DNA from 2 places in the Thaumasiovibrio clandestinus genome. Region 2 is predicted to be linked to the other one. Evidence: predicted binding sites of a transcription regulator. Region 2 holds the regulator's gene; the other holds the start of a gene.
What was found. The regulator CRP, encoded in region 2, controls carbon source genes, mostly activating them, when cyclic AMP is high. The targets are predictions, from matches to a motif close to TGTGANNNNNNTCACA.
Positions count from the first base shown of each region.

Region 1 (7,816 bases), on a different contig from region 2:
CACTATAGTCGATACTGTCAGAGGCCACACGACGACCACCACCCATACCAACAACAGCCATACCTAATGCGCGTGTATCCATCGCAGTTACAATCCCAGACTCGGTCGCATAAACTGGTTTAATGACGCCTGCATTGGTGAGGTAATTATCGTAGTTTTCCACGAAATCGGTTGGACCACCAAGGCCTGCCACCATTTTACCGAAACGCTCAGCAGCACTGCCGTTTGCCAGTACAGCATTCAACTTATCACGCGCTTCTTCTTCCGTGCTCGCTAGTTTTGCATTCAGTAACATGTCTACGCATAGCGCCATCGTTACTTCATACAAGCGCGGGTTTCTTTCCCCCTCGCCAGTCAGGAAGCGCACCGCTTCGCGTACTTCTAACGCATTACCGGCGCTGGATGCCAGCACTTGGTTCATGTCAGTAAGTAGTGCCGTCGTCTTGGTGCCGGCACCGTTCGCAACAGCAACAATCGCTCGTGCCAACTCTTCAGATGCCTCATAAGTTGGCATAAAGGCGCCAGAGCCGACTTTAACGTCCATCACAAGAGACTCTAGCCCCGCGGCCAGTTTCTTAGATAGGATAGACGCAGTAATCAATGAAATGTTATCAACGGTTGCAGTCACATCGCGGGTCGCATAAACGCGCTTGTCTGCAGGTGCCAAGTCACCCGTCTGACCGATAATTGCGACGCCAGCCTCTTTAGTCACTTGACCAAAGACTTGGTTGTCCGGTGTGATGTTATAACCTGGAATCGATTCAAGCTTATCTAGCGTACCGCCAGTGTGGCCTAAACCCCGTCCTGAAATCATCGGCACGAAGCCGCCACATGCTGCGACCATAGGGCCGAGCATTAAAGAGGTAACATCACCCACACCGCCCGTTGAGTGCTTATCAACAATCGGGCCGCCAAAATTCATGTGAGACCAGTCCAAAACGGTCCCTGAGTCACGCATTGCACACGTTAATGCCACGCGCTCATCCATTGTCATGTCATTAAAAAACACCGCCATGGCGAATGCGGCAATTTGCCCTTCTGATACAGTATCAGTGGCAATGCCTTGAATAAAGAAGTTGATTTCTTCACGCGTTAACTCAATGTTATCACGCTTTTTGCGGATAATTTCCTGCGGTAAAAACATACCTATATCCCCTCAAAGTAAAGACGCTAAATTAAACAAATATGGCGCTACTTTTACTGCAGCGCCATCGTTATGATTAGTAGCCGCCTTGCGCCGCTTCTTCGCCTTCACCTAGAGTATGTAGCAAGTTTGCCAACAAGCTTGACGCACCAAAGCGGTAGTGTGCTGCATCAGCCCACTCAGCTCCTAGAATGCGATCAGCCATTGCTAGGTATTCAGATGCATCTTCTGCCGTACGCACACCACCTGCAGGCTTAAAGCCAACACGCTCAGCCACACCCATCTCTTTAATCACATTAAGCATGATCTCAGCGGATTCAGGGGTTGCATTCACTGGCACTTTACCGGTTGAGGTTTTGATGAAATCAGCGCCTGCATTAATTGAAATCTCAGAGGCTTTACGGATTAACGCCTCTTCTTTTAGCTCACCAGTTTCGATGATCACTTTTAGCGTAATCTCACCACACGCTTGTTTACATTGCTTCACTAGCTCAAAGCCAACGTTTTCGTTACCTGCAATCAGTGCGCGATAAGGGAAAACAACATCAACTTCATCGGCACCGTAAGCTACTGCCGCCTTAGTTTCTGCAACGGCGATCTCAATATCGTCGTTACCGTGAGGGAAGTTAGTAACGGTTGCGATCTTCACATCCGGTGTTCCTTGCTCGCGCAGGGTCTTCTTTGCAATAGGAATAAAGCGAGGGTAAATACAAATAGCAGCGGTATTGCCTACCGGGCTTTTTGCACTGTGGCACAATTCAATCACTTTTTGATCAGTGTCATCATCATTCAGTGTGGTTAAATCCATTAATTTTAGTGCACGCAGTGCAGCTACTTTTAATTCGCTCATGACTATCTCCAGTCCTAATACGTTCTACCAAGTAATTATGTATACAGCTCTTTTTTCCGTCAGTTGCATGACGGTCTGGCTTTATAACCAGAATGAGCGGGCTTGGTTCCTTGAAGACTTAGCCTTCGGCTAATTAACATCCTTGTTTACCGCACGAATACTAACAACCTAGTGATGGTTAGTTTCGCTACAGTGGCCATCTGAGCCACCGTTTTCTCAGCCAGTGTATCAAGCCCTCTGCCGTCTCTCTATGGCTGAACTGTTTCCAGCAGAGGCATGAGTTTTTCCCCTGTGCACCAATCGTTGCTCAGGAAAAAAAGCGTTCTATGATCCATTGATAAGCCATTCCGCCAGCATAAACACCAAATATGCCCATCACACCTGACAATACAGGCGGAGCAGGGATGGGTAACTTTATCGCCGAAAACAGAACCCCAACAACAAATCCAGCAATTAATGCCAAAATAACTTCTTGCATCTTCATTCACCTTTTCTCTACTAAGCCCTCATAGTGTAGACGTTGAGTTTCGAGCGAGAGGTGAAAAAAAGACGTTACATAGCGTGAAAAATTACGCGTCGTTGCATAGAGGAAGAAAGCAAACGTTTTGCATCAACAAGGCAAAGTCAGCTAATTTTCTCGCCCTAAAACAACAAACGCCACAGCAAGCTGTGGCGTTTAATCTAAAAGCTGTGTGCTTTTACAATGCTAATGTTAGGAAGAAACCAGCAATGGTTGCTGCCATCAAGTTAGACAATGTACCAGCGACGATAGCTTTCACACCCATGCGTGCAATGTCACCACGGCGCTTAGGCGCTAGGCTACCAAGGCCACCTAGAAGGATAGCGATTGACGATAGGTTAGCAAAACCACATAGAGCGAATGAGATGATTGCTTTTGTCTTCTCAGAAAGAGCAACTGGCGCTGCATCACCTAGGTACTCAGCAAAACCTGCATAAGCAACAAATTCGTTCGCAACGGTCTTCAAACCAATGAACTCACCAGCGATGGTTGCTTCCGCCCAAGGAACACCGATCAACCAAGCTAGAGGAGCAAAGATTAGACCTAGAATACCTTCTAGCGTTAGGTTAGGAAGACCAACCCAACCACCGATGCCACCGATAATGCCGTTTGCTAGAGCAATCAGACCGATAAACGCGATAAGCATTGCACCAACGTTTAGTGCTAGTTGCAGGCCTGAAGCTGCGCCGCTTGCTGCTGCATCAATAACGTTTGCTGGCTTGCTGCTGTCATCACCGTCGATATCGTGCAGTTGCTCGATTGGCTCGTCAGTTTCTGGCTTGATGATTTTAGCGAAAAGTAGACCACCTGGTGCTGCCATGAAAGATGCAGCAACTAGGTACTCAATTGGCACGCCCATTGAAGCGTAACCCGCCATTACACCACCAGCGATAGAAGCTAGACCACCACACATTACCGCAAATAGCTCAGACTGAGTCATCTTAGGAACGAATGGGCTAACAACCAAAGGTGCTTCAGTTTGACCAACAAAGATGTTTGCCGCAGCAGACATTGACTCAGCACGTGATGTACCTAGTGCTTTTTGTAGTGCGCCACCAAGGATTTTAATTACCCACTGCATTGCACCGATGTAGTACAAAACAGAAATCAGTGCAGAGAAGAAGATCAGAGTTGGTAGTACACGGAAAGCGAAAATGAAGCCACCACCGCCGAATACTTCAAACATGGTGTTCGACACTAGGCCGCCGAATAGGAACTCGGTACCGCTGTTACCATAATTGATAACGCTTGATACGCCATCTGAAATGCTTTTCAGCATACGTTGGCCCCAAGGGACAAACAAGATAAATCCGCCCAGCATAAACTGGATTGCAAACGCACCACCAACGGTACGCAAATTAATTGCTTTACGGTTATCAGATAGTAATACAGCGATTGATAGCAGTACCACCATCCCAACCAGACTCATGATCAGACTCATAGTTAAGGGGTTCCTAAAAAATTTGGCGTCTCGACAGTTTTAGCTCAAAAAGAGTTAGGCGCATTATACTGATGCGCGCGGCAATAAAGTAATGCTGTCATCACACTTTTAAAAGCAATAGTCGTGCAACACGGTATAGGTATGTGATCCAGCTCACACTAATTACACAGAGATACGCAAACGTTCCGCGCAAACGTTTGCGAGAAATATAGAGCAAGAACATTCACACAGCAAATAATTGCGCACTCGTTCGATAGAGAACAGGCATCAATTCCTCTTTACTCTGCCCTTTTAATTGGGCCAGCTCGGACAATATAGCAGGCAAGTGACGTGGGTGGTTAGGCGCTCCTTGTTGACCATAAAGCGGCATATCGGGTGCATCCGTTTCAAGCACCATCGATTCAATCGGAATTTTACTTATCGCATCACGGGTTTTCGCTGCTCGCGGATAAGTTATGGTGCCACCTACACCTAGCTTTAATCCTAGATCGATCAACTGGCACGCTTGCTGATAACTACCGCTGAACGCATGATAGACCCCACCATACTTAGACGGCGTATTTTTTAACTGTCGAACAAGTTCATTAAACGCTTTACGACAGTGCAAAATAACAGGCAATTGGCATTGATCCGCCAGCATCAATTGATACTCAAGAGCCTCATGTTGCCGATGGCGTAAGTCTGCCGAGGTCGCTGCAACAAAATCCAGACCACACTCGCCGATAGCAACACATTGAGCGCCACGTATCGCTAAGGCATGGGTCAATTGCTCTATCACATCATGCGGCTGCTGGGCTAAAAATACGGGATGTACCCCCAGCGCAAAGTAGATCTGGGGATACTGCTCGGCTAACTGAGCGAGGCGCAGCCAGTTTTGCTGACCAATTGCGGGGATGATGATTTTCTCCACGCCCACCTGTGACGCTAGCGCTATCTGCTTCTCAATATCAGAGAAAACGGCAAAATCTAAATGACAGTGGGTGTCAATCAACACCTTGAGCCCTCACTCGTCAACACTTACTGACTTATAATTTAGTCCAACTTACTCATGATATGAAAAGAGTCACCCAAAGGGTGACTCTTTCGACATTTAAACGCTATTGTGATTAGTGCTCGCGAGTCGCACGGAAGTTAACCTCAGGGAAGCGCTCAGAAGCCAAGTTCAAGTTAACCATGGTCGGTGCAATATAAGTTAGGTTGTCGCCACCATCCAACGCAAGGTTAGATTGGTTTTTACGCTGAAACTCATCCAGTTTCTTAGCATCGCCACACTCTACCCAACGTGCTGTTGCAACGTTTACGCCTTCATATATGGCTTCCACGTTGTATTCAGCTTTAAGACGCGCAACAACAACATCGAACTGAAGAACACCCACCGCGCCAACAATCAAGTCGTTGTTTTGTAGTGGACGGAACACCTGTACTGCTCCCTCTTCAGACAACTGCACTAAACCTTTCAATAGCTGCTTTTGCTTTAGTGGGTCACGAAGGCGAATACGGCGGAACAATTCCGGTGCAAAGTTAGGAATACCGGCAAACTTCAAGCTTTCACCTTGAGTAAACGTATCACCAATTTGAATCGTGCCGTGGTTATGCAGACCGATAATATCCCCTGCATACGCATTGTCTGCGCGTGAGCGGTCGCCAGCCATGAAGGTCACCGCATCTGAAATACTCACTTGCTTACCTAAGCGGACATGATTCATTTTCATGCCTTGCTTATACGTACCGGAAACAATACGCATGAATGCAATACGGTCACGGTGCTTTGGATCCATGTTGGCTTGAATTTTAAACACAAAGCCAGAGAACTTCTCTTCGCTCGCCTCAACATCACGCTCATTCGCTTGGCGAGTTTGTGGCGCTGGTGCCCACTTAGTCAAACCATCTAGCATATGGTCAACACCAAAGTTGCCCAATGCCGTACCGAAGTAGACCGGTGTTAGCTCACCCGCAAGGAAAAGATCTAAATCAAACTCTGGGCAAGCTCCCATAACGAGTTCAAGCTCTTCACGCACACTTTCGGCAAGATCTTCTCCCACTGCAACATCAAGCTCAGGGTTATCTAAACCTTTAATGATACGTACTTCTTGAATTTCATGGCCATGGCCCGACTCATACAAAATCGTCTCGTCACGGTGAATATGGTAAACACCTTTAAACTCTTTACCGCAGCCAATCGGCCATGAGATTGGCGCACATGCCATTCCCAACTCACTTTCTACTTCATCCAACACTTCCATTGGATCACGGACATCGCGGTCAAGTTTGTTCATAAAGGTAACGATCGGCGTGTCACGCAAACGGGTGACTTCCATCAGTTTACGCGTTCGATCCTCGACACCTTTTGCTGCATCGATCACCATCAGGCAAGAGTCGACAGCGGTTAGCGTACGGTAAGTATCTTCCGAGAAATCTTCGTGTCCCGGGGTATCGAGTAGGTTGACCAAACAATTATTGTAAGGGAACTGCATCACCGAGGTGGTCACCGAGATACCACGCTCTTTTTCCATTTCCATCCAGTCAGATTTTGCATGCTGGTTAGAACCACGGCCTTTAACGGTACCGGCTTTTTGGATCGCGTTTCCGAATAACAGTACTTTTTCAGTAATGGTGGTTTTACCCGCATCGGGGTGCGAGATAATGGCAAACGTACGTCGCTTATTGACGTGTTGCAGGAACTCTGACATGGACTTTTCTTCTTGGTTAAGTATGACCACGACGGTATCGTGGCTGGGCGAATTCAACGATTGGGCGCTATTTTCGCTGAATTTAGCGCCAGACTCAAATTAGAATTCGCTTCACCAGCAAGATGTGCGCTTTTTAGCTAAAGGGATTATCGATAAAACAGGTCATAACCAGTGCATCTTCACGACCATTTTTACCTGGATAATAGTCGGCGCGACGGTTTATTTCGTTGAAGCCGAGCTTTTCATAGAGGTGATAAGCGGCAAGGTTTGACGCTCGAACTTCTAGCCATGCTTCTTCACCACCAAGTGCTTCGCTTTCATCAAGAAACGCACGTACCAGTTCAGAGCCATAGCCTTTGCCTTGGTGTGTTGGTGCCACAGCCACGTTTAACAAGGTTGCTTCACCCGCGACGTGCTGCGCATAAAAATACCCCACCAATTCGCCATCAACGACAAGACCGCGATTAAAACCAATTTTAGCTGGGGCTTTGCGAATCATCGCCTCAGACCATGGGTAGGCATGCGCTTGTTGCTCAATCGCCCATACGCAATCTAAATCAACACTTTCCAGAGGGACAATACTACTTTTCATAACCACATATCTGTTGCCAAAGTTGCTTTTTATGCGCAGGCTGTTGAGCCATTTGCGCCAAAGAGACCGATGTAAGCACATTCACGCCAGCTGGCGCCGTTCCACTACACCCTGCAAACCAGCACCACGTTAACTGATGCTCACCCAATTGCTCGAGTGCTTGGCTACTGAGTTGTAGTGCCTGCTCTGGTGACAGTTTCATGCTCGCCAAAATACGCCCAAACAACCATCCGTCATGCTCATTCAATGGTTCATCACAGACAAATAGCAACCGACATGACGCGGGTAGGTCAATCAATGTCGGTCGATATTGAGAATAGTAATGCGGATGGCGGAGCTGCCAGCGTTGTAACCCCATCGCTGTTAATCGCTGATCTGCCGTTAACGTCATCGCTGCCTCTTTAGCTAAAATTAGAGCGCGATACTACTCCGCCCAGTCTCTGCTGACAACCATCCTGCCTACAACTGATTAAATTCATCGCTGTATTCAATTCGGCCTTGACGCTGCTTTAATTCGCCAGCATTAAGTTCACAGATCATAAAACAGTCGTCGGGAACTGGCCAGCGACAGCTAAATCC
Region 1 covers NZ_JBLBVL010000011.1:39,276-47,091, forward strand. The annotation lists gene deoA (thymidine phosphorylase) at 1-1,144, opposite strand, end outside; gene deoC (deoxyribose-phosphate aldolase) at 1,221-1,994, opposite strand; gene ACKLNH_RS14335 (XapX domain-containing protein) at 2,302-2,472, opposite strand; gene ACKLNH_RS14340 (NupC/NupG family nucleoside CNT transporter) at 2,693-3,955, opposite strand; gene ACKLNH_RS14345 (TatD family hydrolase) at 4,179-4,946, opposite strand; gene prfC (peptide chain release factor 3) at 5,062-6,645, opposite strand; gene rimI (ribosomal protein S18-alanine N-acetyltransferase) at 6,779-7,237, opposite strand; gene ACKLNH_RS14360 (DNA polymerase III subunit psi) at 7,227-7,628, opposite strand; gene ACKLNH_RS14365 (GNAT family N-acetyltransferase) at 7,697-7,816, opposite strand, start outside.
Region 1: ACKLNH_RS14340 (NupC/NupG family nucleoside CNT transporter) is a predicted target of CRP. The motif match lies at 4,098-4,113, and genes of this name have one in related genera.

Region 2 (7,816 bases):
TGTCACAGCAACAAGCCAGCTTTGACAAACAGCAGAAGCAGATGGCGCACATGCAATCCTATATCGATCGCTTTCGCTACAAAGCCAGTAAAGCCCGCCAGGCACAGAGCCGCTTAAAAGCACTCGAACGGATGGAAAAAGTACTTCCAGCGCAATTTGATAACCCATTTAGCTTCACTTTCCGTGAGCCAAACGCACTTCCTAACCCAATCTTGATGATGGAGGGGGTGGCTGCGGGTTACGATGAGACCCTGATTTTAGAACATATACGCTTAAACCTAGTGCCTGGCAGTCGTATTGGATTACTGGGACGCAATGGTGCCGGTAAATCAACGCTTATCAAGCTACTATCGAGTGAGTTGAAAGAGAAAGCGGGCGAGCTTACCTACTCGCAAGGGGTAAAAATTGGCTACTTTGCACAGCACCAAGTAGAAACACTGCGCATGGACGACTCGCCGATTGAACACTTAAGTCGCTTAGCACCCGACAAAGGGGAACTTGAACTGCGCAACTTCCTTGGTTCGTTTGGTTTTAATGGTGATAAAGCCTTAGCGAAAGTCGGTCCGTTTTCTGGTGGTGAAAAAGCCCGCCTGGTACTGGCTTTGATCGTATGGCAAAAGCCAAACTTGTTACTGCTCGATGAGCCGACTAACCACTTGGATCTGGATATGCGTCAAGCACTGACATTAGCACTGCAATCCTATGAAGGGGCGATGGTCATTGTCAGTCACGACCGTTATTTATTGCGTGCAACCACCGATGATCTCTATCTTGTTCATGACCGTCGTGTTGAGCCATTTAGCGGCGATTTAGACGACTACTACAAGTGGCTAACAGAGCAGCAACGCAACGATCGTAAAGAGCAGCAAGTCGAACCCGCGGCAGACAAGAGCGCGGGGCTGTCACGCAAAGAGCAAAAACGTTTAGAGGCAGAGTTTCGTCAACAAACCGCCCCTTTGCGTAAACAGTTAAGTAAATTGGATGATACGTTAGAATCTCTCACCGAAAAATTGGATAACTGCGAAAGTGCGCTAGCTGATAGCAATATCTATATCGCAGAGAACAAAAGTAAGCTGACTGAATGCTTACAGCAGCAAGCCGATCTGAAGCGTCAACTCGAAGAGACCGAAATGGCTTGGATGGATCTAACTGAGCAATTAGAGAGCATGGAGCAGGAGTTCCGAGATACATGCAAATAACCGCAGATCAATTCTGGCAATTTGGCATTGCACATTATCAACGCAATGGCGTGAAGCATGCCTGTCTGTGTTTGCAAAATCATTATCAGGGCAATATTAATCTTGCCCTGCTGTTGATTTACCTTGATCAACAAAAGGTCTTCTTAAACGAAGAGCAGATTCAAACGTTGATTATCGCACTGGAATCGAGCCAGACCTTAATCTTGCCTTATCGTGAAATGCGCAAGCAACTGAAGTCACAGTTAAAGTCAACGGGCTACCAGCAACTTCTCAACTTTGAACTCAAGTTGGAGCAGCAGCAACAAGAAGATCTGCTCCGTACTGTCGAAGCCTTTCGCCTCGCGCAAAATGACGCCGACGCACAGCCCGGCAACTTAGCATACTACTGCTTGCAGCTTGGTGCAGAACCGCTCATTAAAGGCTTGTATGGTTCATAGTCATCACTTTCGTCCTGCCAAGGGGATTCGCAACCCGCACCTGCAAACCTTGTTACCTCGATTTCTTCGCCGAGAAGCTTTGTTTGTGCCGCGCACTCAACGGCTCACGACACCGGATGGTGACTTTATTGACCTTGCGTGGACCGCTGAAACAGTGGCGCCAAACGCGCCGCTATTTGTCCTTTTCCACGGTTTAGAAGGCTGTTTTTACAGTCCTTATGCCAACGGCCTTTTGCATGCAGCTGCTCAGCAAGGCTGGCTCGGGGTCATGATGCATTTTCGTGGATGTAGTGGTGAACCAAATCACTATCCGCAAAGTTACCACTCCGGGCAAACCAAAGATGCCCGCTTTGTGTTGCAATGGCTACGTCGCCACCACCCTCAACGCCAAGTATTTGCGGTTGGGATCTCGCTGGGGGGGAACATGCTTATCAACTACCTCGCGCAGTACCAATCCGAATCGGCCATCGATGCAGCCCAAGTTATCTCTGCGCCATTGGATTTAAGCAGCTGCGCTAACCGTATTCAACACGGCTTTTCTCAGGTTTATCAAACCTACTTGCTGCGTTCACTCAAACGAAACGCGGCCTATAAAGCCGCGCGCCACCCAGAGGCCTTTACTCTGTCACCCGCAGCCATATCCGCCCTGCCTGACCTCTGGCAATTTGATGACAAGGTCACTGCCCCACTGAATGGGTTTCACAGTGCCGATGACTACTATCAACAGTGCAGTGGTATCAACAAGTTGCACCGCATCACACAACCACTACGCATTATTCACGCTAGTGATGATCCTTTTATGGATGAAGCGGTGATCCCGGCGACAACACAGCTTCCAGAAAATATTGAGTATCAGCTGCTCTCTCACGGTGGTCATGTAGGCTTTATTACTGGCTCTGTGTTACGGCCAGTGTTTTGGTTAGAGCAGACGGTACCATTCTGGTTTAACGCTTATTCAGTCTAAACCCAGCACCTTAACCACTGCCAAACCTTGACCTTATACAATGAAGTAAGTTATCAATACCAACTACGATGAGAAGCTCAACATGTGCGGTAATCAACGCACTGTTAACCACACTGTTAAGTGATACCATTCTTCCGTTTTCTAATGGCGACATTCAACATGATTATACCTTGGCAACAAATCGATCCAGAAACCCTCGATAACCTACTCGAAAACTACGCCTTACGCGAAGGAACCGACTACGGTGAATCCGAACTCAGCCTTAGCCAAAAAGTCGCAAATCTAAAAGGCTTACTGCAGAATGGCGAAGCGGTCATTGTTTACTCTGAATTACATGAAAGCGTCGATATAAAACTTCGCCGCGATCTCAGAAGTCTTGCAGACACTTGATATTATCCGCCCAAACTGTTAATAACATGCTTCACCCATGTGAATAAAATGGACCAAATATGTCTGCAAAGCATCCGATTATCGCGGTAACAGGCTCATCCGGCGCAGGAACGACCACCACGTCAGAAGCGTTTCGAAAAATGTTTAATATGATGCAGATAACGCCTGCTTGGCTTGAAGGGGATAGCTTTCACCGTTTTACTCGCCCAGAAATGGATATCGAAATTCGCAAAGCTAAAGAGCAGGGGCGCCACATCAGCTACTTTGGCCCTGCTGCCAATGATTTTGAAGCACTCGAACGCTTTTTCCGCCAATATGGTGAGAGTGGCACCGGGCAGTTCCGCCGCTACTTGCACACGTTTGATGAGGCAGTCCCTTATAACCTGATGCCAGGCACATTTACCCCGTGGCAAACACTCCCTGACAACAGTGACGTCCTCTTTTACGAAGGGCTACATGGTGGGATTGTTGATGGCGAAACCAATGTTGCTCAACATGTCGACCTGCTCATTGGCATGGTACCTATTGTCAACTTAGAGTGGATTCAAAAATTTGTACGAGACACACGTGACAGAGGGCATTCACGCGAAGCCGTAACGGAGTCAATTATCCGCTCCATGGACGACTACCTGAGTTATATCACGCCACAGTTTTCACGCACGCATATCAACTTTCAGCGCGTCCCCACTGTCGATACATCAAACCCTCTCAACGCAAAAGGCATCCCCTCCTTGGACGAGAGCTTTGTTGTGATTCGCTTTCGAGGCATTAAAAACGTCGACTTTCCTTACCTGCTTTCCATGATACAAGGATCATTTATGTCACGGCACAATACCATTGTTGTCCCTGGCGGAAAAATGAGCTTTGCGATGGAGCTAATCATGCGCCCGTTAATTCACAACCTCATCGAAACAGGCAAAGTCGGCTAACCCGTTTAATGCTGGTGCCGCAAGACAGTCATGCTGCGCTGGTTAACGAGGAGATGGCTCCCCTCGCCTTTTCCGGTGGGTTATGCCTCAATCACCTCATAGGAATGGGTCATTTCGACGCCTTTACCCAGCATTAAACAAACCGAGCAATACTTCTCTAATGATTCAGCGACAACACGCTCTACAATACTGGAGTCAATCTGATGCCCTATGACGATAAAATGGACATTCACCGCGGTAAAATAACGTGGCGCAACATCACGACGAGCTGAGCTTAATGTCGCCTCACAACCACTAACAAGCTGACCAGCACTCTTTAGCCCGTCAACCACATCGACGGAGCTACAGCCGCCCGCCGCCATCAATACTAGCTCCATTGGGCTTGGGGCTTTTTCTCCACCATTTCCGTCCATTACAACACTATGACCAGAATCTGACTGCCCTAAGAACGTCATTCCTTCTACCCATTTCACGCGTGACTGCATACTACTCTCCCGCAAATGCCAACTATCTCGTCAGTGTGTGATCATGTGCACACTTATGACTAATAAATGCTCATTTCTGATCGATCTATATCAAGAAATGAGCGCCAAAACACGGTAAACTCAATGGACAAAATTAGCAAGCACGCCAGCATTTGTGCGACGGGCTTCGTAATCCTAGACAACGCACCGCATTCATTGAGTTACCCCTCAATTATAAGGATATCGTTGTAGGGCAACAAACGCAGAGGAAGTTATTTATATGGTTCCAGGTAAACCGCAAACTGATCCAACTTTAGAATGGTTCCTATCTCATTGTCATATTCATAAGTACCCATCAAAAAGTACTTTGATTCATGCAGGCGAAAAGGGTGAAACCCTTTACTACATCGTAAAAGGTTCTGTTGCAGTTCTTATCAAAGATGAAGAAGGTAAAGAGATGATTCTTTCTTACCTTAATCAGGGAGACTTCATTGGCGAGTTAGGGCTATTTGAAGAAGGTCAAGAGCGTACAGCATGGGTTCGAGCGAAGTCACCTTGTGAAGTTGCAGAAATTTCTTACAAGAAATTCCGTCAACTGATCCAAGTCAACCCAGACATCCTAATGCGTCTATCTGCACAGATGGCAAACCGTCTTCAAGTCACCAGCCAAAAAGTTGGCGACCTTGCATTCTTGGATGTAACTGGCCGTATTGCACAAACTCTGTTGAATCTTGCTCGTCAACCTGACGCTATGACTCACCCAGACGGCATGCAGATCAAAATTACTCGTCAAGAGATTGGTCAAATTGTTGGTTGTTCGCGTGAAACCGTTGGTCGTATCTTGAAGATGCTAGAAGAGCAGAATCTAATCTCTGCACACGGTAAAACAATCGTGGTATACGGTACGCGTTAATCATCTCATGATGTAATGTCTCGTCTTAAAGTACGCTGACAGTTTTAAGAGCCAGTAGTGCATAACTACTGGCTTTTTTGTTGTCGACCCTCATGATGTCACACTGTAAGTGCTCTCGAAAATCTTATCTGCGGATGCCGTGACAAAGCCATGATACAAATTCCCCCTTCCATCAGGGTAACGCTTGGCAAACTCATAAAAGCCACCTGGGATCATCAACTCACCATCATCAAACGTCACTAACACCTTATCAGCCATCGTTGCAGATTGCTCCAGCATCACTTTCTCTGAGCCCTTTATTTCTCCCCCTGCACTGTTAATAACAAAGCCATTTTCCATAAGGTAATAATTGAGTGCCGCTAAATCACCAAATGTCGATAGCTGGTTCACACTTACGGTAAAGTGATTAGCCCCATAGCCATGGGCTGCAACCCAAGCGGCATACTCACTCTCTGCCGCCAGTAATTGATAGGTATCCAACGGCAGTGACCATGGACGCCCTAGCTGCAGCACCTCACTGTGCAGGGGAAGTGGCGCTTTTAGTTGGCCGACCAACGCCCGTACGGCTTGTTGCAACTCACATGAGCACTGCCCAACCAGCAATTCACTAATAAACACTTTTGGCGCTTGAGGATCAGGGTGCTCAAAATGTGCCGCATAAAGTTTCTTCTGTTCAAAGTGGTATTCACCGCTATGTACATAGCCCATCGCAATGAAAGGCGCGGCAATCACATCCAGACCAACCTCTGGCAAGTTAAAGGTGCGCAATGCAATGTGATCATTGCGTAAAGGCTCCCCCTCACTCAGTAAATGATGCACCTTCTGTGCCGATGGGCATAAACGCTCAACGTAATCTTGCCACAGCAACTCAAACATCCTTTGATACATAAAGCCTCCGTCGCCGCTCGTTTCGAGCAGGCCTATTCGTCGGATAACCCCGGCAGGCGTGGTGTAGGAAGTTGCACATGATCCGCTTCCAGTGACGCCATTGGGTACGCACAATAATCGGCAGCGTAGTAGGCACTAGGGCGTAAATTACCTGACGCGCCTGGGCCACCAAATGGGGCGCTGCTACTGGCTCCCGTGAGTGGACGATTTCGATTAACAATCCCAGCATGGATCTGTTCGATAAATTCATGCCACTGCGCATCGTCCGTTGAGAGCAGTCCAGCCGACAAACCAAACCGAGTCTGGTTCGCCATTGTTATCGCCTCATCAAAAGTGTGATAACGAATCACCTGCAGTAATGGCCCAAAATACTCTTCATCTGGCAAGGCGTCGATAGCTGTCACATCGAGTAAGGCAGGGGTTAAGATCGCCTGTCTCTGGCTCGCTTTCACCAATGGTGTCGCCCCCATATCAAGTAACACTTGCTGCGCCTGCATAATGGCTTGTGCCGCATCTATGGATATCATCGGCCCCATAAAGGGCGCAGGCATGTCAAATGGGTCGCCAACTTTAATTTTCCTTACTGCCTCTATCAGTGTAGTCAATAGTCGCTCGCCTACATCACCATAGGGAATATAAAGACGCCGAGCGCAGGTGCAACGTTGCCCTGCGCTCAAATAAGCCGACTGAATAATGGTATCGACACAAGCGCCAATATCACCACATGCCGTGGTCACCACCAAAGGGTTATTTCCCCCCATCTCCAACGCTAGCATTTTCTCTGGCTGACCAGCAAATTGGCGGTGCAATAGATGCCCAGTTCGTGCACTGCCAGTAAATAGCAACCCATCAATATTCGGGCTTCCGGCTAGAGCCTGACCTGTCGGCATTAGCCCTTGAGTCAAATTGAGCACCCCACGAGGTAATCCGACCTCGTGCCACAAACCCACGATATATTCGGCCGTTTGTGGGGTTAACTCCGACGGCTTAAACACCACAGTATTGCCCGCCAACAATGCGGGGATAATATGTCCATTCGGCAAGTGTCCGGGAAAATTATAGGGACCAAAAATCGCCAAGACTCCCAATGGACGGTGACGCAACACCGTGCGCCCCTCGGAGAGCTGATGGGTTGTCTCGCCGCTGCGCTCTTTATACGCCTGCAAAGAGATGGCAATCTTGGCTTTCATTGCTACCACTTCCGTTAAGCTTTCCCACAAGGGTTTTCCCGTTTCTGTCGCGATCAGCGCCGCCAACTCCGCTTTGCGCATTTCCAGTAAATCAGCAAAACGGGATAAATAGTCAAAACGATCCAACAGCGGTAACGCTCGCCAAAGCGGAAAAGCTTTGCGGGCTGCCGTCACCGCAGCCTCAACTTGGTTATCATCAGCGGCATGACCGTGCCATATTTCTGCCTGAGTAAACGGATTGAGGGAGTGAAAAGGCTCGCCAACACCAGGACCCCATGCACCATCAATATAATGTGTCGTCATCTTGACTCCTTACTAGACAGCCAACAAGCGGACGCTATCGCCCGCTTCAACTTGCAATGCTTGCGCAACAGCCGCTGACATAATTGCACGGTTCGACTCCGAATCGAGTGCCACCTTGGCAACCGTGGCGCGGAAGCCT
Region 2 covers NZ_JBLBVL010000009.1:100,514-108,329, reverse strand. The annotation lists gene ACKLNH_RS13585 (ABC transporter ATP-binding protein) at 1-1,199, shown strand, start outside; gene ACKLNH_RS13580 (TIGR02444 family protein) at 1,190-1,636, shown strand; gene ACKLNH_RS13575 (hydrolase) at 1,626-2,600, shown strand; gene ACKLNH_RS13570 (YheU family protein) at 2,760-2,990, shown strand; gene ACKLNH_RS13565 (phosphoribulokinase) at 3,050-3,919, shown strand; gene ACKLNH_RS13560 (OsmC family protein) at 4,000-4,404, opposite strand; gene crp (cAMP-activated global transcriptional regulator CRP) at 4,664-5,296, shown strand; gene ACKLNH_RS13550 (DUF1338 domain-containing protein) at 5,387-6,184, opposite strand; gene astD (succinylglutamate-semialdehyde dehydrogenase) at 6,217-7,677, opposite strand; gene astA (arginine N-succinyltransferase) at 7,690-7,816, opposite strand, start outside.